Regions from separate parts of the Shinella sp. 838 genome, predicted to be linked through region 2. Evidence: riboswitches for the same ligand, from Rfam matches in the RefSeq annotation. Region 2 holds a riboswitch; each other region holds the start of a gene.
The links. A riboswitch is a leader RNA that binds a small molecule or an ion and turns the genes downstream of it on or off. The one in region 2 is predicted to bind cobalamin.
Positions count from the first base shown of each region.

Region 1: it holds a riboswitch for cobalamin, as region 2 does, so the genes downstream of both, P9A16_RS16820 (ABC transporter substrate-binding protein) here and metE (5-methyltetrahydropteroyltriglutamate--homocysteine S-methyltransferase) in region 2, are expected to answer to the same signal.
Region 3: it holds a riboswitch for cobalamin, as region 2 does, so the genes downstream of both, bluB (5,6-dimethylbenzimidazole synthase) here and metE (5-methyltetrahydropteroyltriglutamate--homocysteine S-methyltransferase) in region 2, are expected to answer to the same signal.
Region 4: it holds a riboswitch for cobalamin, as region 2 does, so the genes downstream of both, nrdH (glutaredoxin-like protein NrdH) here and metE (5-methyltetrahydropteroyltriglutamate--homocysteine S-methyltransferase) in region 2, are expected to answer to the same signal.

Region 1 is NZ_JARSBQ010000004.1:491,994-497,774, reverse strand. Features, by position in the region: gene P9A16_RS16840 (class I SAM-dependent methyltransferase) at 1-103, opposite strand, end outside; gene P9A16_RS16835 (pseudoazurin) at 103-552, opposite strand; gene P9A16_RS16830 (ABC transporter ATP-binding protein) at 549-1,352, opposite strand; gene P9A16_RS16825 (FecCD family ABC transporter permease) at 1,349-2,377, opposite strand; gene P9A16_RS16820 (ABC transporter substrate-binding protein) at 2,374-3,417, opposite strand; cobalamin riboswitch at 3,574-3,806, opposite strand; gene P9A16_RS16815 (MurR/RpiR family transcriptional regulator) at 3,833-4,687, opposite strand; gene P9A16_RS16810 (polyamine ABC transporter substrate-binding protein) at 4,744-5,781, opposite strand, start outside.
Region 2 is NZ_JARSBQ010000005.1:160,789-166,569, reverse strand. Features, by position in the region: gene metE (5-methyltetrahydropteroyltriglutamate--homocysteine S-methyltransferase) at 1-2,012, opposite strand, end outside; cobalamin riboswitch at 2,112-2,325, opposite strand; gene P9A16_RS17880 (sugar-binding domain-containing protein) at 2,488-2,724, shown strand; gene P9A16_RS17875 (Lrp/AsnC family transcriptional regulator) at 3,045-3,548, shown strand; gene P9A16_RS17870 (hydantoinase/oxoprolinase family protein) at 3,552-5,096, shown strand; gene P9A16_RS17865 (DUF917 domain-containing protein) at 5,093-5,781, shown strand, end outside.
Region 3 is NZ_JARSBQ010000001.1:1,392,357-1,398,137, forward strand. Features, by position in the region: gene P9A16_RS06585 (NAD+ synthase) at 1-460, shown strand, start outside; gene P9A16_RS06590 (ammonium transporter) at 464-820, shown strand; gene P9A16_RS06595 (sensor domain-containing diguanylate cyclase) at 919-2,430, shown strand; gene P9A16_RS06600 (SDR family oxidoreductase) at 2,667-3,485, shown strand; cobalamin riboswitch at 3,542-3,762, shown strand; gene bluB (5,6-dimethylbenzimidazole synthase) at 3,809-4,501, shown strand; gene P9A16_RS06610 (DUF2865 domain-containing protein) at 4,494-5,603, opposite strand.
Region 4 is NZ_JARSBQ010000009.1:177,736-183,516, reverse strand. Features, by position in the region: gene nrdF (class 1b ribonucleoside-diphosphate reductase subunit beta) at 1-833, opposite strand, end outside; gene nrdE (class 1b ribonucleoside-diphosphate reductase subunit alpha) at 848-2,995, opposite strand; gene nrdI (class Ib ribonucleoside-diphosphate reductase assembly flavoprotein NrdI) at 2,992-3,387, opposite strand; gene nrdH (glutaredoxin-like protein NrdH) at 3,398-3,619, opposite strand; cobalamin riboswitch at 3,872-4,089, opposite strand; gene P9A16_RS23935 (cold-shock protein) at 4,306-4,509, shown strand; gene P9A16_RS23930 (MFS transporter) at 4,606-5,781, shown strand, end outside.

The DNA of each region.
Region 1 (5,781 bases), on a different contig from region 2:
CGGGAATGCGGTGGCCAAAGGCGAGATCGAAGGTCTCAGAGCGGCGCGACCAGTAGTCGCGAATGTCTTCCTTGAGATGACTGTTGCCGCGTGTGCCGTGCATCACTGCCCCTCGCCCGCATCGATACGGGCAAAGATGTCGTCGAAGCGCGGCCGGGCGCGGGCCGGCACCTCGACCGTGCGGATCGCCTCCGTCAGTTCCGCCTCACCGACCTTCACCAGCATGACCATGCCCATGCCGAAATGCGGCGAGCATTTGATGCCGTAGAAACCGGGGGCATCAAAGGTGACCTCGATCTCCTCGTTGATCTTGCCCTTGAAGCCGGCATATCCCTGCGGAACCATGCCGTCGATGCTGGCGGCGTTGTGGCTCTTGTGGGTGGCGATGAACTTGACGCTGTCCCCCGGCTTGATTGCCAGGAAATCCGGTTCGAAAACCATGGAGCCCTTTTCGCCGCGATTGCGCATCTCGACCCGGAAGGTTTCAGCGGCGACGGGGGCGGCGTGGAGAAGTACGGCGATGGCCGCAGCCAGGAGGAAACGGGTTTTCATCTTGCCTCTGCAACGAGCTTGAGTTTGGCAGGCCGGGGCTCTGGCCGGCGATAGCGAATGAAGCAGCCGCCGGCGCTGTCGCGCTCGACATCCACGGTGACGCCGAAGACATCGTGCAAGCGCTGCGGCTCCAGTACCTTTGCAGGTGTACCGAGCGCGACGATGCGGCCGCCCTGCATGACGGCGATGCGGTCGCAGAACATGGCCGCGTGATTGAGGTCGTGCAATGCCGCAACGACGGTCAGGTCCTGTTCGCGCACCAGCTGGAGCAGGCCGATCTGGTGGCCGATGTCGAGATGGTTGGTCGGCTCGTCGAGCAGGAGGATCGGCGCCTGCTGGGCGAGCGCGCGGGCGATGTGCAGCCGCTGCCGCTCGCCGCCGGAAAGCGTGTGCCACAGCCGGCCGGCAAAGTGCGCCATGTCGACCTCCTCCAGCGCCCTGTCGACGATGGCATCATCCGCCCGCGACCAGGGCGTCAGCGCGCCGAGATGCGGCGTGCGGCCGAGTTCGACCGCCTGGCGCGCAGTGATACGCTCGGTCGTCTCCGCCTGCTGCTCGACGAAGGCGATGCGGCGGGCTATGGCTTGCCGGCCGTGGGCCGAAAGCGGCGAGCCCTCAAGCGTTACCAGACCCGCCTGCGGCTTGCGGATGCCCGCCATCAACGCCATCAGGCTGGTCTTGCCCGAACCATTGGGTCCGATGATGCCGAGAAATTCGCCGGGACGCACGTCGAGCGAGACGTCGGTGAGGATGGTCGCACCGCCGGCCGACCAGCAAAGACCTTTTGCCGAAAGGGTCACAGGGCCGATCTCCTTTGGCTGAGGATGAGCGCGAAGGCCGGCGCGCCGAACAGCGCGGTGATGACGCCGATGGGCAGCACCTGGCCGGGAATGATGACCCGCGACAGCACGTCCGCGGCGATCATGAAGATGGCGCCGATCAGCGCCGAGGCCGGCAGCAGCAACCCGTGGCGGACACCGACGACCATGCGCGCGGCATGGGGAATGACGAGGCCGACGAAACCGATCGACCCGACGATGGAGACCATGACGGCGGTCATCAGTGCCGAGACGGCAATCAGCACGACATAGACCCGGCGCACCGGAATGCCGAGCGAGGCCGCCGATTCCGTGCCGAAGGTGAAGGCATCGAGCGCGCGCGCATGCCAGAGGCACACGACAAGCCCGAGAAGCGCAACCGGCAGCGCCAGCCAGACATCCGGCCAGCGCACGCCCGAGAGATTGCCGAGCAGCCAGAACATGATGCCGCGTGCCTGTTCCGCATTGGCCGCCTTGGTGACGATGAAGGAGGTCAGCGCATTGAAGAGCTGCGAACCGGCGACCCCTGCAAGGATGATCGCCCCCGTACCGCGGCCTGCGCGAACCGCCAGCGCGCTGACGAGACCGAAGGCGACGAGCGCCCCGATAAAGGCACCGATCGGCAGCGTCAGGATACCGGCGCCGATGCCGAGGATCGCCACCGCGACAGCGCCCGTGGAGGCACCGGCGGAAATGCCGAGAATGTAGGGATCGGCCAGCGCGTTGCGCAGCAGCGACTGCAGGATCACCCCGCAGATCGCGAGCGCCGATCCGCAGCAGGCCGCAACCACGGCGCGGCTCAGCCGGTAGTTCCAGACGATGCCCTCGTCTATCGGCTCGATGGCGTGCCCCGCCTGCCAGAGGCGGTTCGCCACGGTCTTTGCCACGACGTCGAGCGGAATAGCGGTCTCGCCCACCGCCGCGCCCACCCCGAGCGCGGCGACAAGCAGCACGAGCGCCGCAAGAGCGACACCCGTGCGCAGCAGGATGGGGCGATCAGCCGTCACTTCGCGAGGCCAGCCTTCTCGATGGCGTCGGCAAGCACCTCGATGCCCTCGATCGTGCGGATCGTCGGGTTCATCGCCTGGGCGTCCATATCGACGACATGGCCGTTCTTCACGGCCGGCATCAGGCTGGCGACGGGATCTTCCTTGAGGAACGTGTGCTTGACCGCGACGTCATCGGCAGGGAAGCGGCGGCGCTCCATCTTGCCGGCGACGATGATGCTCGGATCGGCCTTGGCAACGGTTTCCCAGCCGACCGTCGGCCATTCCTCGTCGCTCTCAATGACATTGCGGATGCCGAGCGCCGACATGATGTAGCCCGGCGCGCCGTTGCGCCCGGCGACATAGGGGTCGATGTCGAGTTCGGCGCTGGAGAACCAGAAGACGGCGGAAAGCTTGCCATCCGCCGAAGCGATCTTCTTGCGCGCCGCGTCTTCGCGCGCCTTGAGGTCGGCGATGACTTTCTCGCCCTGATCCTGCACATCAAAGATCTGCGCCAATTCGCTGATTTCCTTGTAGATCAGCTCCATCGTGAAGACCGTCTTGCGCACCCCGTCGCCGCCACCGGAATTGTCCTTGCCGATGCAATCGGCCGGCGAGGTGTAGACCGGGATCTTCAGTTCATCGAACTGCTCTGGCGTCGCGACGATGCCCTCCGGACCGACATGCCACTGGAACTGCGCCGTCACAAGGTCCGGCTTCTTGGCGACGACGCTCTCGAAGCTCGGATCGTTGTCGGCAAGGCGCTCGACCTTGGCGTTGGCGTCCTCGTAACCCGACAGCACCGGGCCGATCCAGACCGCCGTGCCGACCATGCGCTCGCCAACGCCGAGGAGATACAGGATTTCGGTCGAGCTCTGGCCGAGCGAGACAGCCCGTTCCGGCGCCTTCTCGAAGGTGACCTTGCGGCCGCAATTTTCCAGCGTCAGCGGATACTGCGTCGCGGCCGCCTGCGCGGCGCCCGCTGACAGGGCAAACACGGCGGCACCGGCCAGCGCGGAAACGAGGGATGCGGCGCGCACGGCCGCAGGCAGAATGGTCATGGGTTTCTCCCGAATGAATGAAAGCGTGCGGGCTCAGCCGACGCGCCGACAGGCGCGCGCCGATTGCGGTCGGGAGAAAACGATTGGAATTCCGCCGTTGCCGGCAGCCAGGGTCGTCATAGGGTCTCCTGTTCCGGGCATCCCCGCCCGTGACTTGGATTTTTCTCGACGACGGCAGGTCTCCTGGCTCACGGATATCTGCTGCCTGTCTGCCTTCCCGCGGAAAAACCGCAGTGGCATGACGCGAAAACGCGTCCGAGGACAGGCGGCAATCCGCCTACAGTTGCGGGGGCAGCCACGGAATGGGTCCCTGTTGGGTCGTCCGCACCGTGTTCCCTATTAATCCCCTGGGAGTCATCCCTCGGGAAACCGTCGATCCATCCTTAATCCGCCGCGCTCGGCAGCGTCAAGGCGCTCAGCTCTCGAAATCTCCGAAGATGTCCTGGAGGCGGGTAAGCGTATCGACGCGCTCGCTCACGGCTTCGCCCATGAGCACAATGATATTGCTGAGCATGAGGTCCATGACCGCGGTCATGGTGGCTGCGCCATCCCAGAGCGGCCCGTGCGAGCCCGGCACGACGAGGCAGATATCGGAAACATCCGGCCCCCAGGGGCAGAATTCGTCGGTCAGCAGCACGACCTTGACGCCGGCCCGCCGGGCCTCCAGCGCCAGCGGCCGCGCCTTGGCGGCAAAGCGGCGCACGTCGTGCAGGAACAGCACCCTCCCCTCGACGGAACCATCGAGCAATTCCGCATAGGTGCCGTTGAGACCATCGACGAACTGCACGCGCGGGCGCGTATAGGAAAGCTGGCTGGCGAAATATTGCGCGATGCCGCGCACATTCTGATAGGCGGCGACATAGACCTCGCTTGCGCCGATCAACGCGTCGATCGTCTGCTGCCATTCCGGTGCGCCGGTGATCGCATAGATCTGGCCGAGATTGTCGATCTGCTGCTGGATGAGGCCGGCGAGGAGCTTTCCCTCCTTGCGGTCCTGTTCCAGCGAAGCGACTTGGGCCTTGACCTCCCAGGCCGGATTGGAACCGCCGCGGCGCAGCTCGCTCTTCAACTCGTCGAGGCCGTCGAAACCCATGCGGCGCAGATACCGGCCGATGGTCATCGGCGAGACCTGAAGCCGCTGGGCGATCGAGCGCGCGGTCTCGAAGGGGAGATCGGCGATGTTGCGCTCGATATAGTGGGCGATCAGCTTGTCGGATTTGGACCGCCTGAGATCGTCGGACTGAACGAGCTTCAGAATGCGTTTCGACACGTCGCCCTCTCCCAAAAATCCCGCCCGCCGAAAAGACGGGCGGGGATCGCGCATGGTCACTGCGCCGTCTTCACCCGCGTCCAGACCCGGTCGAGCTGGCGGAGCGCCGGGCCCAGGTCCTCGAAGATCTGGAGACGCGCCATGGTCTCGGCGGGCGGATTGATCTCCTTGCTATTCTTGATCTTTTCCGGGGTCAATTGCCGCGCCGGCACGTTGGCCGTGCCGTTGGTCTGCTGCGAGACGTTGAGCGCGGCAATTTCCGGGCGGGTGTAGAATTGCAGGAATTTGATCGCGTTCTCCTTGTTCGGCGCGCTCTTCAGGACGCAGGCATCCTCCTGGTACATCGTCGCCCCCTCCTCGGGGATGACATAGCCAAGGTCCTTCTCGTCGCCGAAGACATCGACCATCGCGCCGACGAAGAAGTGGCCGGCCGCGACGTCGCCGGATTGCACCATCGGCCGCGTGTCGTAGGTGAAGGCTGCCACATAGGGCTTCATGGCAATGATCGTTTCCGCCGCCTGTTGCAATTCCGCCGGATCGGTGGAGTTGATCTTGTGGCCGTTCAGCATCAGGCCGACCGCCAGCACCTCGCGCATGTCGTCAAGCAGCGTGAACTTCAGCCCCTTGGCCTTCACCGTCTCGATCAGGTCCTTCCAGCCGGTGACGTCCTTGCCGAGGATCGTGCGGTTGTAAAAAATGCCGACCGAACCCCAGGCATAGGGCAGGCAATATTCGCCCTTCGGGTCGCTTTTGGCGCGCAGGAACGCGGGATCGATGTTCTTGAACCCCTCGAACGTGTTGATGTCGGTCTTTTGCAGAAGCTCCAGCTTGGCCATGATGTCGTGCATGTGCACGGAGGGGAAGACGATGTCGTAGCCCGTCGCGCCGCCCTGGATTTTCGCCAGCATCTCCTCGTTGGAGGAATAGGTCGAGAGGTTGACCTTGATCTGGGTCTCCTCCTCGAACTTCTTCAAAACCTCCGGATTGATGTATTCGCCCCAGTTGTAGATGTTGAGTTCGGCGGCGTTCGCCATGCCGGCCGTCGCCGCGAGGGCGGCGAGTGAAAAGGCGGTGCGGCGCGTCCATTTGCCAAG
Region 2 (5,781 bases):
TCGTTGAACTCCGAATAGCACATATGGGTATGGATCTGGGTTTCGTCCGCGACGCCCGCCGAAGAAAGGCGGAAGGATTCGATCGCCCAGTCCAGATAGTGCCGCCAGTCCCTGTGGCGCAGCGGCAGGCCCTCACGAAGCGCAGCCTCGTCGATCTGGATCAGCTTCGCACCAGCCCTTTCGAGATCCAGAACCTCATCGCGGATGGCGAGCGCAATCTGCCGGCAAACCGTGCTGCGCGCAACGTCGTCCCGCACGAAGGACCAGTTGAGGATCGTCACCGGCCCCGTCAGCATGCCCTTCACCGGCTTTTCGGTGAGCGACTGGGCGTGACGCCACGACCGTACCGTCATCGGGTTGGGGCGGGAGACGTCGCCGAAAATGATCGGCGGGCGCACATAGCGCGATCCGTAGCTCTGCACCCAGGCGCACTGCGTGAAGGCGAAACCGGAGAGCTGCTCGCCGAAATATTGCACCATGTCGTTGCGCTCGAACTCGCCGTGAACGAGCACATCGAGGCCGATCTCCTCCTGCCAGCGGATGGCGTCCTCGGTCTGCTTCTGCAGGAATGCCTCGTAGTCCTTATAGCTGAGGGCACCTTTGGCATGCGCCGACCGCGCCTTGCGAACCTCGCTGGTCTGCGGGAACGAACCGATCGTCGTCGTCGGAAACAGCGGCAGCCCGATCGCCGCCGCCTGCAGGCGCCGCCGGTCCTCGAAGGTATTCAAGCGCTTCTTCATCCCCCCGTCGATACCGGCCATGCGGCCCTGGACGAGGGGATCGGTCACCTTCGGCGAGGAGGCCCGGGCGGTGATCGCCTGCGTGGCATCGTCGACGGCTTGCCGGACGGCATCCTTGCCCGCGGCCAGGCCCCTGCCGAGGATCGCGAGTTCATCCAGCTTCTGGGTCGCGAAGGACAACCAGGCTTTCAGATCCTCGTCGAGTGCCGTCTCCAGGGAGAGGTCGACAGGGACATGCAGCAATGCGCACGACGCGGCGACCTCGATGGCATCGACCCCGCGCACGGCAACGACCGGTGCCAACCGCTCCAGAAGGGCGGCAAGGTCTGCACGCCAGATGTTGCGGCCGTCGACGACGCCGAGCGAGAAGGTCTGATCGGGACGCATAGCCGCTGCAACCGCATCAAGCTGTTCCGGAGCGCGCACCAGATCGACATGGAGGCCGGCGACCGGAAGTGCGGCTGCGGCATCGAGATTGTCGCCCAACGACCCGAAATAGGTGGTGAGCATGATCTTCAGTTCAGGAACGGCCGCCGCGAAGGCCGCGTACGCCACCTTGAAGGCATGGCGCTCGCCTTCGGTCAGGTCAAGGGCGAGGACCGGTTCGTCCACCTGCACCCAGTCCGCACCGGCGGCGTGCAACCGGCGGAACAACGCTTCATAGACCGGCAGCAGCCTTGTCAGAAGATCGAGCGGCTTGAAGGTCGCGGGACGAGCCTTGGCAAGTTTCAGGAACGTGACCGGTCCAAGCACGACCGGACGCGTATGGATGCCAAGCGTCTTGGCCTCCAGGAAATGATCGACCGGCTTCTGCCCGGTCAGCGTGAAGACCTGATCCTCGCAAACCTCCGGCACCATGTAGTGGTAGTTGGTATCGAACCACTTGGTCATTTCGAGCGCGGGAACGCCGTGGCCGTGATGGGCATGGCCGCAACCGGCGTGCCCCCCCTCCTGGCTGCCGCGCGCCATGGCGAAAGAGACAGACAGCGGCACGTCGCCGCCCTCCCAGCCATAACCCGCCGGGATTGCGCCGACCATGACCGCGGTATCGAGCACATGGTCGTAGAAGGAGAAGTCGTTCGAGGGGATTCTGGTGATCCCGCGATCGCGCTGGAGCATCCAGGCTTCCGCCCGCAGCGTCTTCGCAGTTTCAAGAAGATCGTCTTCGGTGATCCTGCCGGACCAGAAACCTTCGAGCGCAAACTTCAGTTCGCGGTGGCGGCCGATGCGCGGAAAGCCGAGAGAGCCGACCGAGAGAGTTTTGTTGGACATTGTCATACCCCATTGGTTGGTGGGGGCATGGGTAAGCGGACGCGTGCGGCCATCCCCGTCAAAGACGGACCGCAGCAACCACCGGGACACCCCGCCCGTGGACGTTGTTTCGTCTTGGCAGGTCTCCTGGCTCGCGGGTCGTCACTGCTGTCCGTCTTCCCAAGGCAGGCGCCTCAGTGACATCCTGGACAGCGGCTCACCGCTTACAGTTGCGGGGGCAGCCCCGGCATTGCCGAATGATCGGCGCACCGGATTCCCTCTTAGCCCTGGAGAGGCAGAACCGCTCCAGGGAACCACGACATCAGGACTTCATGGTATCCAGGCCGGATTGTCAATAGACATAAAGAAATACTTATGCCTTTATGTATTTTTATCACCCTGGAACTGCCCACCCCCCGAGGGCCTGAGCGTGGTGCAAGTCACCGGCGCATCTGCGGGAAACCGGGAACTTTCCGCGGAATTCTGCGCGGCCATCATGGTGCGATCTCGGCGCCGCCGCGGTCTTGATTTGCCGCTTCATCGACGGCGAGGACGGCAGAATACCGACGATTTCGACAACCGCGTCATCGGCATCGAACTCGACGATCTGCTCAGCCTCCCGCGGCGACTGTGCGTGGCCGGCGACGCCAACAAGACGGATGCTATCCGTGCCGTGCTCAACAGCGGCCATGCCACCCATCTCTTCACCCACATGGCATCCACCGAGCAGTAGCTTCAGGATCAGGCACCCGACGAGTGGTGACAAGCACCAAGCGCGGATGGCAGCCGTGCTGGGGTCGCCCCACCTCAGCACCGCCTAGTGCGCTCGCCTCCCTTGACAGAGATCCCCTCAAAAGGATCAGCAAACCCTAGCGCGCCTCCCAGACGACACGTCATGGCACTCTGCTAATTTCCGATTCGGCAACAAATCGTACTTCAAGGACCATATTCGGGTCATTTTCGGAAAAATTCACCCTATGCGGCTGAAATATTCTTGACACAATTCCGTTTCGGAAATTTACTGCTTAAAACAGGCCGAAATGGAAACGCCCCATGACACAGCGTTATGTCGTTGACGATCTGGACCGCGAGATCATCCGTTATCTCTCCGAGGACGGGCGCCTCTCGGCGGCAGAAATCGCTGGCCGGATCGGCAGCGTCTCCGAACGCACGATCCGTAATCGCATCGCCGCCCTGCTCCAGGCGAAGATGATCGTGATCGGCGCCATTCCCGATCCCGTGGCGCTCGGGCGCGACGTGCAGGTCGAGCTTCTGATCGAGGTCGAAGCCGGCAAGATAGAAGACGTTGCCATCCAGCTCGCGGAGTACGAGGAGATCGGCTACCTGGCCGCGACCAGCGGCACAGCCAATCTCAGCGCCTCGCTCTTCGTCGCCGATCACGCGGCGCTTCTCGAATTCATGGATCAGGAACTGGGCAAGCTGCCCGGCGTCAAACGCGTGACGACTTCGGCGGTCCTGCGGCTCTACAAGGTATTCGGCACGAGAACCACCGCGATCGGCCGCGGCACGGACCTCGGCGGCAAGAAGAAAGGATAACCCATGTTGCGCATTGGGGTGGATGTGGGCGGGACCAATACGGATGCGGCACTGCTGCGCGGCACCGATGTTCTGGCAACGGTGAAGGCCTCGACCACGGCGGACGTGACCTCTGGCGTCGGCGCGGCAATCCGCACGGTTCTCGCCGAAGCGGGCATCACCGCCGCCGCCGTCAACGCTGTCATGATCGGCACGACGCATTTCCTCAACGCCGTCGTCGAAGGGCGCCATCTTGAAAAGGTCGGTGTTCTCAGGCTTTGCGGCGCAGCGACGCGCTCTCTGCCGCCGATGATCGACTGGCCCGACGCCCTGCGTCCCATCGTCGAAGGCGGCGCAGCCATGGTGGGCGGCGGCGTGAACTACGACGGCTCCGAAATCGCCCCACTTGATGTGGCCGCAGTCCGTGCCGCCTGTCGCGACTGGCGTGCCAAAGGCATCTCCGCCGTCGCGATCTGCTCCGTCTTCGCCCTGGTGGATCCTCGCATGGAAAACGAGGCGGCCGAAATCGTTGCCGAGGAAATGCCGGACGCTGCGATCAGCCTGTCGCACCGTGTCGGCCGTACCGGCCTTCTGCCCCGCGAGAACGCCACGATCCTCAACGCAAGCCTGCACAAGCTCGGCCACGAGACCGTCGGCGCCTTCCGCTCGGCCTTCGTCACACTCGGCCTCGATTGCCCGCTCTACCTCACCCAGAACGACGGCACGTTGATGGCGGCGGACTTCGCCGAGCGCTATCCGGTCTTCACCATCGCCTCCGGCCCGACCAACTCCATGCGCGGAGCGGCCTTTCTAACCGGACTGTCCGACGCCGCGGTGATCGACATCGGCGGCACCACCACCGATATCGGCATGCTGGTCGCCGGCTTCCCGCGCACCCGCAGCGAAGGGGCGATGATCGGCGGTGTGCCGACCAATTTCCGCGTGCCGGACGTCCATTCCTTCGGCCTTGGCGGTGGCAGCATCGTGCGGTCCGGACCGCCCTCGACAGTCGGCCCGGATTCGGTCGGCTTCCGCCTGCCGGAAAAAGCGCTCTGCTTCGGTGGCGACACGCTGACGGCGACGGACATCGCAGTGGCCGCCGGCCTCGTCGATCTCGGGGACCGCGACCGGCTCAGCCATATCACACCCGAATTCGCCCGACAGATGCTGGCGCAGATGAAAGCCAGCATCGAGACGGTTCTCGACCGCATGAAACCGAGCGCCGAGCCGATCCCGGCGATCCTCGTCGGTGGCGGCTCGGTGCTCGTGGAAGGGCTGCTGGAGGGCACCTCGGTGTCGCTGAAGCCGGATCATTTCGGCTCCGCCAATGCGATCGGCGCAGCCATCGCGCAGGTCTCCGGCGAAGTGGACAGCGTCGTCTCCCTGGAAGGCACGACACGGGAGAAGGCGCTGGACTCCATCGTTGCCGAAGCGCGCGCACGCGCTGTCGAAGCGGGTGCAGCGCACGAAACGGTGAGCCTTGCCGAAATCGAGGAAACGCCGCTGGCCTACCTGCCCGGCAACGCCGTGCGCATCGCGGCGAAAGTCATTGGAGAACTCAGGGCATGAAGTACTGGACGCTCACCGAGGCGGATATCGACCGCATCGCCATCGGCTGCGGCATTCTGGGCACCGGCGGCGGCGGCAGCACCTATCATGCGTCGCTGCGTGCCAAGGCACTGCTGCGCGAGGGCAAGCGCATCCGCATGGTGCGCCCGGCCGACATGGCGCCCGACGCACAGATCATCGGCATCGGCGGTATCGGCGCGCCGACCGTCGGCATCGAGAAGATCGCCGAAGGCGCTGAGGGCGTGCGGCTGCTCCATGCCCTCGAACACCACATGGGCCGCAAGGTCGATGCGCTGCTCGGCGACGAGGTGGGCGGCGGCAACGGCCTTTCACCCATGCTGACCGCCGCCATGGTCGACCTGCCTGTGGTGGATGCCGACGGCATGGGCCGCGCCTTCCCCGAAGTGCAGATGACCACATTCTTCATTCACGGCCAGCCCGTCCAGCCAGCGGCGCTGGCCGATGCGGACGGCAACGTCCTCATCGTCACCGAGGCGACCACGCCGAAGATGCTGGAGAAGTTGCTGCGCGCCAGCACGATCGCCATGGGCTGCACGGCACTGATGACGACGGCGCCCATGTCCGGCGACTTCGTGCGCCGCTACGGCGTGCCGCACACGACGAGCCAGGCCTGGAGCCTCGGCGATGCCGTGCTGAATGCCCGCGCCGCCAAGGAAGATCCGGT
Region 3 (5,781 bases), on a different contig from region 2:
GTCGGAAATGTCGGTCGGCTATGCGACGCTCTACGGCGACATGAACGGCGGCTTCAATCCGATCAAGGACCTCTACAAGATGCAGGTCTATGCGATCTCGCGCTGGCGCAACGCGCATGTGCCGCCAGGCGCGCTTGGGCCGACGGGCGAGGTGATCCCGCAGAACATCATCGACAAGGCGCCGTCGGCGGAGCTGCGTCCCAACCAGACCGACCAGGATTCGCTGCCGCCCTATCCGGTGCTCGACGACATCCTCGAATGCCTGGTGGAGCGCGAGATGAGCACCGAGGAGATCGTCGCCCGCGGGCATGACGCGGCGACCGTGCACCGCGTCGAGCACCTGCTCTACATCGCCGAGTACAAGCGCCGCCAGTCCGCGCCGGGCGTGAAGATCACCAAGAAGAATTTCGGCCGAGACCGGCGCTATCCGATCACCAATCGCTATCGCGACCGGGGGTAGGGCGTGGGCGATCCCGCCGACAAGCCGGGCATGCGCCCGGCCTTCACCGAGGAGGAAGTCCGGCTGATCCGTCTGTGGTCACTCAGTGATCTTTCGGCCGGGCGGCAGCTTTCGGCGCAGATTGCTTATTTCGCTACGCCGGCGGTTTTCGGCTTCTACGGCCTTGCAACCGGCAGCCTCGTCATTCTCGGCGTTGCCTTCCTTGCCATCCTGCTGCTCCTCGTCTGGGGTGTCGTCACCACCTGGCGCGACCAGCGCAATCTTGTGCTGATGCAGTCTATCTGCCGGAAGCTCTCGGCGGAGGAGGAGACGCGGCAGGATGGAGCGTCAGGTTTTCCGGGTCCGGCTGGCGGAAGTTAAGCTTTCGCTCACCAGCTCATTTAAGCGAATTTTGCCGTCTGTCATTTAGCCTTCGTCCCATAAGCCGGAAAAACCGGCAGGGGACAGGCAGGGAAACGATGACAGGCAAGGCGCAGGTGGGCCGCGCAAAGCGGCGACGCGGGGTTGGTCTGGCGATCCGGATGGCGGCGGTGATGATCGTCGTCCTGTTCGGCGCCGCGAACTATCTCGTGCTGGACTATGCCATCGAGCGGGCCGACAGTTTTGCCGCCGAGACCGAGCGCACGCTGGTGCGCAACGAATTCGGCCATCAGATCGACCAGGTGGTGCAGTACCAGAGCCAGTTGTCCTTCTGGGACAAGACCTTCAACGAACTGAAGGACGGCATGCCGGGTGATGCCTTCGTCAAGGATCAGCTGCGCGACTGGATGTGGGCCGACTTCGGCTTTTCCTGGATGATCTTCACCACGCCGGACGGGGAAAAGGTGCTCGGCGTGCATCGCGGCGAGACGGTTTCCGAAAGCAAGGCGCGCGAGAAGCTGCATTGGGTGAGCGACCTGACGCTCAAGGCCGAGCGCGCCTACCGCGAGGCGCTGTCGCCCGACCGTGGCGGATGGCAGGTCCAGGGCGCCAAGGAGGACCCCGACCTGCTGACGCCGGCGCTGCCGGAAATCCACGTCTCCGGCATGCGCCTCATCGACCGTGTCATGAGCATCGTCGTCGTGCAGGCAGTTATCCCGAAGTCGCTCTACATTCCCGCAAGCCGGATGCAGCCGACGCTGCTGATCACCGTCAAGCCGGTTTCGCAGAAGATGCTGGCCAATACCGAGCGGCGGCTCGGTTTGCGCGACCTCGGCTTCACGCCCATCGTGACGCAGGAGCCGGGGCTGGTGATGACGCCGGTCGGTGCCGATACCTACAATCCGATGGTCGCCTCCTGGCGGCCGAACATGCCCGGCCTGTTCGTCTGGAAATCGGCACTGCCGCAGATCGCGATGTTCGTGCTGGTCTTTGCCGGCGTCATGCTGTTTGTCACGCTGCGCTTCTCTGCACTGGTCAAGGCACTGCAGCGCAGCGAGGCGCAGAACGCTTTCCTTGCCCAGCACGATCCGCTGACGGGGCTGAAGAACCGCAGCGGTTTCGACGAAGAGGTGCGCCATGCCATCCGCAAGGGCGAGAGCCAGCCCTTCTCGATCGTCGCTCTCGACCTCGACCGGTTCAAGGCCGTCAACGACCGGTACGGCCATGCAGCTGGCGATGCGGTGCTGCAGGCTGTCGCACGCCGCTTTTCCGAGCGTATCGGCCCGCTCGGCACGGTCGCCCGCCTCGGCGGCGATGAGTTTTCCGTGCTCCTTGGCGGTGTCTCCAGCCGCGAGATGCTCCTCGAGCTTGCTGAGGGCCTTGTCCGGGATGCGCAAATACCGATCGCCCATGACGGGCAGCTTCTGGTCATCGGCGGCAGCGCGGGCATTGCCCAGTTCCCGGACCATGGCGGTAGCCTGCACGACGTGATGGTGATGGCGGATGCGGCGCTCTATGCGGCCAAGAATGCCGGTCGCAACCGAGCCGTTCATGTCGGCGACATGGCTGGCGACGCGATTGCCGAAGCCGGTGCGGTACGCGCGGCCTGACCAGTCGCCCTGCGCACTGAAGCGCCTACCGCCTTGTTTCCATGGGGTTTCCGCCAGGATGCACCGCAGCAGGCGCCGGCCCTGTCTGAAGATAGTCGTGTCCGGTCGGTCTCTGTCTCCGGAAATGGCTTGAGAAACAGCCCGATAGGGGATTTGCTTGCGGAAATGAATCATGTGTCGATCGGCTTCTCGTTGTTCGCGAGCCAGCATCGGCCGGTCTGCAAGGGAGGCATGGCATGAGTGAAGGTGCGCGGCTCGACGGCAAGATCGCCGTCGTCACGGGAGGAACGCAGGGGCTGGGGGCGACGATCGCCCGGCTCTTTGCCGAGCGGGGTGCGGCGGGTCTCGTCATCTGCGGTCGCAATGCCGCCAAGGGCGAGGCGAAGGCCAAGGAGATTTCCGGCGCGACGGGTGTTGCGACACTCTATGTGAAGGCCGATCTCGCTGTGGTCGAGGATGCGCGCGCGGTCATTGCCGCCTGCGACGCGGCCTTCGGCCGTGTGGACGCGCTGGTCAACGCCGCCGCCATCACCGACCGCGGCACGATCCTCGATACGAGCCCGGAGCTGTTCGACCGCATGTTCGCGGTCAACGTACGCGCGCCGTTCTTCCTCATGCAGGAGGCGATCACGGTGATGCGGCGCGAGAAGACCGAGGGCACCATCGTCAATATCGGTTCGATGTCGGCCAAGGCCGGCCAGCCCTTCATCGCCGCCTATTGTGCCTCCAAGGGCGCGCTCGAGACGCTGACCAAGAACACGGCCTATGCCGTTCTGCGCAACCGCATCCGTGTCAACGGCCTCAACATCGGCTGGATGGCCTCGGAGGGAGAGGATCGCATCCAGCGCGAATTCCATGGCGCGGCCGACGACTGGCTGGCGAAAGCGGCGGCAAGCCAGCCCTTCGGGCGGCTCGTCGATCCGGCCGAGGTGGCGCGGGCCTGCGCCTATCTCTCCTCGCCGGAATCCGGCCTGATGACGGGCTCGGTGATCTGCTTCGACCAGTCTATCTGGGGTGCCTATGACGGCTCGCCCCATCCGGATGCGCCGCTCTGAGGCGCAGGCACGGCGGTGCATGGCGCAGGCGGGCTTGATCGTGCCCGCAAGCCATGCGCATATCCTTCGCGTCAGGTGCCCGCTCCGGCGGGAGAATCGGGAATCCGGTGCGGGTGATAAACCCAGGTCCGGAACGTGCCCAACGCTGTGACGGGGATGGTTTGCACCGTAAAAGCTTGAATCGATTCAGGCTTTTGCCACTGGTTGTTCAACCGGGAAGGCAGGTGCCTGCCGCGTGACCCGAAGTCAGAAGACCGGCCTGGCACGATAGACCGAACCGCGCGGACGGCGGCAGGTTGTGACGCATTGTTGGGGAGATGACGATGCGAAGCGAACCCTTGGACCCTCTGGTCCGGGCGGGCGCCTTTTCCCGCGAGGAAAAGCAAGCCGTCTACCGTGCCATCGAAACGCGCCGCGACGTGCGCGACCAGTTCCTGACCGATCCCCTGCCGGACGACCTCGTCGGCCGCCTGCTGCAGGCCGCCCACAATGCCCCGTCCGTCGGTTTCATGCAGCCGTGGAACTTCCTGTTGGTGCGCAGCGCGGCGACCCGTCAGGCGGTGCATGCGGCCTTCCTGAAAGCCAATGCCGAGGCGGCGGCGATGTTCGAAGGAGAGCGTCAGGCGCAGTATCGTGCGCTGAAGCTGGAGGGTATCCTGAAGGCGCCGCTGTCGATCTGCGTGACCTGCGATCCGACCCGCGGCGGCAGCGTGGTTCTCGGTCGCACGCACAACCCGCGAATGGACGTCTATTCCACGGTCTGCGCCGTGCAGAATCTGTGGCTCGCGGCGCGGGCGGAAGGCGTTGGCGTCGGCTGGGTCAGCATCTTCCACGACAGCGATATCCGTTCGATCCTCGGCATACCCGGTCATGTCGAGATCGTCGCCTGGCTGTGCGTCGGCTTCGTCGACCGGCTCTACGGCGAGCCGGAGCTGGCGGTGAAGGGCTGGCGGCAACGCCTGCCGCTGGAAGACCTGGTGTTCGAGGAACGCTGGCCGGAGGAAGGCGTCAGTTGACGCCGGCATCCACCGGGCGGCCGAGGTCGATGGCGGATTCGTTGGCCGGCAGGAAGACCGGGCCGACCGTGCGCACCTTGCTGCTGGCCGGGTCGTAGTCGCGCTCCTCGACCTTCGCCGGCACCTTGACCGGGGTCTCTTCCTTCTTCGGCAGGGTGCGAATGGTGGTGATCGAGCCGCTGTCGGAATCGTCGGCGGTGCCGGCGCGCGCGGTCTCGGCGTCGTCGCCCTTCAGCGCCTTCTCGCGCTTGATCATCTCCTGATAGTAGGCCGAGAGGTTGCAGCCGCAGGCGCCGGGCTTGGAAAGGTCGCGCGTGCGGTAGGAGAAGGCGTTCGGCATTTCGTAATAGGGGCGGCCCGTGACCGTGGAGGTCATCTGCTCGGTTTCCTGGCCGCTGGTCATCGACTGGTAGAACAGTTCGGTCTCGGTTTCCGGGCACATCATGGCGCAGACCTTCTGGTCGCGCCGGAAGTCGAGCGGCGTCGCGCCCGACGAGATCGGGAAGAATCCGCCGTCGCAGGTGCGCACGCAGACGGTGCGCAGGTTGCCATGGCCGTTGCTGCCGCCGAGCGAGCGCAGTTGCAGGCGCTCGCTGCCGTCGGGCGCGGTGCCGAGGGGCAGGGTGCGCTTTTCATCGAGCGTGCGCAGCGTCTCGGTCGCCGCGATCGGCATGACCTTCGCCTCGTCGCCGCAGCCGTTGCTCGCCAGGAGGGCGGTGAGACGGCTGCGCTTGCCCTGCGACGAGGTGCCGCCGGCAAATTCGCGGCGCTTCTTGTCGAGGATTTCAAGGTTGCGCTCCATCTTGCCGATGACGCTTGAGAGCGTGTCGCAAGCTTCGGCATTCGCCCCGCCGACCACGATGATGCTGCCGCCCGAGCAGCCAAGGCGGCGCTGGTCACTCCTGGCCTTGCGCAGCTGAATGTTCTGGCGGGCGATCGCGCCGGCATATTTGCGTGCGCTCGTCGTATCGACCACCACCTTGGGCAGGTTGGCCAGCTCCGCCTGGAGGCGCTCGCACACGTTCGCCGCCGCCGTGCCGCCCGACAGGAGCAGCGGCAGGCCGGTTGCAATGGCAAGGAGGAGGCGAAGGCGCCCGGTCACATCATCGATCCCGTGAATTGGTTGGGCCGCGTTCCGGCCGCATATGCAGTTCCTATCATAGGCCCTGGCGGGGGAAGCGCAACGTGCTCCCGGATTTGTGATTAATGTCGGTCACAAAATATGAGTTGCGTATTCACCTTTTTGCCCGTGGCGCGCAATTGATCTCCCATGGGCCTTG
Region 4 (5,781 bases), on a different contig from region 2:
TCGTATCCGAGGTTCATCAGGGCCTTGTTGGCGTTGTAGTGCAGGAACTTCTTCACATCCTCGGTAAGGCCGACGTCGTCATAGAGATCCTCGGTATATCGCGCCTCATTGTCATAAAGTTCCAGGAGAAGATCAAAGGCGAAATCCTTGATCTCCTGCTGCTTTTCCATGCTCAGGCGCTCCAGTCCGCGCTGGAATTTGTAGCCGATGTAGTAACCGTGTACGGCCTCGTCACGGATGATGAGGCGGATCATGTCCGCCGTGTTGGTGAGCTTGGCGCGGCTCGACCAGTACATCGGAAGATAGAAGCCGGAATAGAACAGGAAACTTTCGAGCAAGACACTGGCGACCTTCTTCTTCAAGGGGTCGCTCGTCGTATATTGTTCCATGATCAATGCGGATTTGCGTTGCAGGAACTCGTTTTCCTCCGACCAGCGATAGGCGTCATCGACGTCGGGCGTCAGGCAGAGCGTGGAGAAGATGGAGGAATAGGAGCGTGCATGCACAGCCTCCATGAAGGAAATGTTGGAAAGCACCGCCTCCTCATGCGGCGTGGCAGCATCCTCCATGAGCTTTACCGAACCGACACCGTTCTGGATTGTGTCGAGCAGCGTCAGACCGGTAAAGACGCGGATGGTGAGTTTCTGCTCTTGCGGCTTCAGCGTCGCCCAGGAGGGAATGTCGTTGGAGAGCGGCACCTTTTCCGGCAGCCAGAAATTACCGGTCAGGCGGTTCCAGACCTCGAGGTCCTTGTCATCCTCGATGCGGTTCCAGTTGATCGCGCGGATGGCGGCGGCGGCCTTCGGCGCCTTGGTCTTCACTTGGATGTTCATTTGCGTCCCCGATCTCACAGCGCGCAGGAAACGCAGCCCTGCACTTCCGTGCCGGACAGCGCCATCTGGCGAAGGCGGATGTAGTAGATGGTCTTGATGCCTTTCTTCCAGGCGTAGATCTGCGCCCGGTTGATATCGCGGGTCGTCGCCGTGTCGCGGAAGAACAGCGTCAGCGACAGGCCCTGGTCGACATGCTGGGTCGCCGCCGCATAGGTGTCGATGATCTTCTCCGGGCCGATCTCGTAGGCGTCCTGGTAATAGTCGAGATTGTCGTTGGTCATGAAGGCGGCCGGGTAATAGACGCGGCCGATCTTGCCTTCCTTGCGGATCTCGATCTTCGAGACGATCGGGTGGATCGAGGACGTCGAGTGATTGATATAGGAGATCGAGCCCGTCGGCGGCACGGCCTGGAGGTTCTGGTTGTAGAGCCCGCCCTTCATGACGGCCTCCTTCAGCTCTCGCCAGTCTTGCTGCGAGGGGACATGGATCCCGGCCTCTTCGAAGAGACCCTTCACCTTCTCCGTCGCCGGCAGCCACACCTGCTCGATGTATTTGTCGAAATAGTCGCCCGAGGCGTATCTCGAGCTCTCGAAACCCTTGAAGCTGACGCTGTTTTCCACCGCGAGCCGATTTGAGGCGCGGATGGCATGGTAGGTCACCGTGTAGAAATAGAGATTGGTGAAATCGATACCTTCCTCGGATCCGTAGAAGATGCGTTCGCGGGCGAGGTAGCCATGCAGGTTCATCTGGCCGAGGCCGATGGCGTGGCTATCGTCGTTGCCCTTCTCGACCGAGGGGACCGAGGAGATGTGGCTCATCTCGGAGACGGCGGTCAGCGCACGGATCGAGGTTTCGATCGTTCGTCCGAAATCCGGCGAGCCCATCGCAGCAGCAATGTTGAGCGAGCCGAGATTGCACGAAATGTCCTTGCCCATCCTGGCATAGGAAAGGTCGTCGTTAAATTCGCTCGCCTCACTTACCTGCAGGATCTCCGAGCAAAGATTGCTCATGGTGATGCGGCCGGCGATGGGGTTCACGCGGTTCACCGTGTCCTCGAACATGATGTAGGGATAGCCGCTCTCGAACTGGATCTCGGCCAGGGTCTGGAAAAAGTCGCGGGCCTTGATCTTCTTCTTGCGGATGCGGCCGTCCTCGACCATCTCGCGGTACTTCTCCGTCACCGAAATCTCGGTGAAGGCCACGCCGTAAACGCGTTCGATGTCATGCGGCGAGAACAGATACATGTCATCGTTGTTGCGAGCGAGCTCGAAGGTGATGTCGGGGATAACGACGCCGAGCGACAGGGTCTTGATGCGGATCTTCTCATCGGCATTCTCGCGCTTGGTGTCGAGGAAACGCAGGATGTCGGGATGATGGGCATGGAGATAGACCGCCCCCGCCCCCTGCCGCGCACCGAGCTGGTTGGCATAGGAGAAACTGTCCTCCAGCAGCTTCATGACAGGGATGACGCCCGACGACTGGTTCTCGATCTGCTTGATCGGCGCGCCCATCTCGCGAAGGTTGGTGAGGGAGAGCGCGACACCGCCGCCCCGCTTGGAAAGCTGGAGCGCCGAATTGATCGAGCGGCCAATGCTCTCCATGTTGTCCTCGATGCGCAACAGGAAGCACGAGACGAGCTCGCCGCGCTGTTTCTTGCCGGCATTGAGGAAGGTCGGCGTTGCCGGCTGGAAACGGCCGGAAATGATCTCATCGACGAGATCGCGAGCAAGCTGCTCGCTGCCGCGCGCCAGCGTCATCGCCACCATGCAGACGCGGTCCTCGTAGCGCTCAAGGTAGCGCTTTCCGTCGAAGGTCTTCAGCGTATAGGACGTGTAGTACTTGAACGCGCCGAGGAAGGTCGGGAATCTGAACTTCTTGTCATAGGCGTGGTCGAAGAGATCGCGTACGAAGTTGAAGGAATACTGGTCGAGCACCTCCTGCTCGTAGTACCCTTCGGTCACCAGATAATCGAGCTTTTCCCTGAGATTGTGGAAGAAGACCGTGTTCTGGTTGACGTGCTGGAGGAAGTATTGCTTTGCCGCCTGCCGGTCCTTGTCGAGCTGGATTTTTCCATCCTCATCGTAAAGGTTCAGCATCGCGTTCAGCGCATGATAGTCCAGCGCGGTGATTTCCGGCGTCTTCGCCGGTTTCTCGAGCGTCATCGTGTCCAAAATCGTTCCAGTCCCTGTCTGACGTTGTCGACGTCCTCATCCATGCCGAGAAGCTCGAAGCGGTAGAGATACGGCACACCGCACTTGGCGGAGATGACGTCGCCGGCGAGCCCGAAGGTCGCCCCGAAATTGCTGTTGCCCGCGGCAATCACGCCGCGAAGGTTCGCGCGGTTTTCCGCATCATTGAGGAAGCGGATCACCTGCTTGGGAACGGCGCCTTTGCCATCCTGGCCGCAATAGGTCGGCACGACGAGGACGAAGGGCGCGCGCGCCCTCAGCGCCTCGTCGGCGCGAAGGGGAATGCGGAAGGCCGGAAGGCCGAGCTTTTGCACGAAGCAATGGGTGTTTTCCGACCGGGAGGAGAAATAGACGAGCTCACCCATCGCCCCGCCCTCAGGCCAGTGCGCTGATCATATCAGGGCGGAAACCGGCCCAATGCTGCTCACCGGCAACGACGACGGGAACCTGACGGTAGCCGAGGCCCTGCACGAGCGCGAAGGCATCTGCATTCTCGGAGATATCGATGACACTGTAGTCGATGCCGTGGCGGTCGAGCGCGCGGGTGGTCGCTGAGCATTGAACGCAGGCGGGCTTGGAGTAAACGGTGATCGGCATGGTTTCCTCATATTCTGGCGATTGGGCATGGAGGGGCGTTCGGTCATCCGCCGATGACCGTTCGTGAACTGAAAATAGATAGACGGCGGCCCTCAAGGACGGCCGGACGCGGGGCGCCGCTTACTCGCGCGGAGGCACTGGAAACAAATTCGACATGACTTCACCCCGAAGCTATTCATACGGAGCATCTGGGGAGACGGCGGGGCGGCATCATTCCACAACCCATCGCTCGCCTGCCGGACACCCCGCCCGTGGACGTTCATGAACGAGGCAGGTCTCCTGGCTTGCGGGTCGCGGCATCCGTCCGCCTTCCCAAGGCATTTGCGCCTCAGTGGCTTTGTCGAACGTATGCTCGCCGCTTACAGTTGCGGGGGCAGCTCCGGATTGACGCAGCCATCATGGCCACACCGGATTCCCGTCTTAGCCTCCGACTCTCTCGAATCGGAGGAACCTCGAACACTAGATATGGTATAGGACGCAATTCCGCCGTCAACAGTTAGCTCGATCGCTCGGTTGCGAAACGCAAGTTATCCCCATGACGGATGGCGAAAGCCCTTCGTCGCGAGCACTTTTCCAGGCCTAGATTTCCACAGACACCATTCCAGCGTGAATAAGCGGTTGCCGGACCAGCGTACGACGAATAAGCTCATGCTGCGGCAAGGTGCCGCTCGATCACTGAGGATACCATGGCTACCGGAACGGTTAAGTTTTTCAATCAGGACAAGGGCTTCGGCTTCATCACCCCCGACAATGGCGGAGCAGACGTGTTTGTTCACATATCCGCGGTACAGTCCGGCGGCCCGCTGCGGGATGGCGCAAAGGTCAGCTACGACATCGGCCAGGATCGCAAGACCGGCAAATCGAAGGCTGAAAACGTTCAAACGCTCTAAGAGCGCGCGCTATTCGATGACGACCTCGGATGCGTATGGTTCATGGACGTCGCCACGGCGTTCGACCACCGCATCCGAACGGTCTCGAATGCAGATATGACCGTCGCCATCCGCACGCCCACGACGCAGCCGAGGACGCACCTCGCAGTTCTTGTGGTTTTGGGGCTTACCCATCTCCTCAACGATCTGATGCAGTCGCTGATTCCGGCTGCCTACCCAATCCTGAAGGATGCGTACGCGCTCGATTTCGTGCAGATCGGCCTGATCACCATGACCTTCCAGATTGCCGGATCGCTGCTGCAGCCGGTCATCGGCATGGTGACCGACAAGCACCCCGCACCCTATTCGCCTGTCGTGGGCATGATGTTCACCCTTTCCGGGCTCTTGAGTCTCGCATTCGCCCACAGCTATGCGATAATTCTTGTCTCGGTGGCGCTGATCGGCATCGGATCATCCATATTCCACCCTGAGGCGACCCGTATGGCGCGCTATGCGGCCGGCGGCCGGCAGGGGTTGGCCCAGGGTCTCTTCCAGGTTGGCGGTCAGGCCGGAGGCGCGCTCGGCCCGGTCTTTGCAGCATTGATCATCGTGCCGTTGGGGCAGCCGAGCCTCGCCTGGTTCGCCGCCCTTGCCTTGCTCGCCATGACGCTTCTGGCCTGGATCGGCAGCAAACAGCGCCAGATCAGTGCCGAGTTCGCGGCAATGCGGATAGGTGTAAAGAAGGCGGGCGGAGCGGCACGCCATGCGCCCGCGACGATCGCCATCGGCCTCGTCGTCCTCACGGCACTCATGTTCACCAAGAACGCCTACGGCGAAAGCTTCAAGTCGTTCTACATCTTCTATCTCATGGAGAGGTTCGGCCTTTCCATCCCGGCGGCGCAGATGATGCTGTTCATCTTCCTGCTCGCCTCGGCCGTCGGCGCGCTTGTCGGTGGTATCGTCGGCGACCGCATCGGGCGCTACCGCATCATCTGGATCTCTGTCCTCGGGCCACTTCCTCTGACACTGATGCTGCCTTATGCCGATCTGTTCTGGACGGGCGTGCTGACGGTGATGATCAACCTGATCATGGCCAGTGCCTTCGCATCGATCCTGATCTATGCAATCGAGCTGCTGCCACATCGCATCGGGTTGATCGGAGGACTGTTTTACGGCCTGAACTTCGGACTTGGCGGTATCGCCGCTGCCCTCCTCGGGATTCTCGCCGACCGCTATGGCGTCGAAACGGTCTATGCCATCTGCTCGTTCCTGCCGCTCGCAGGGCTCCTCGCC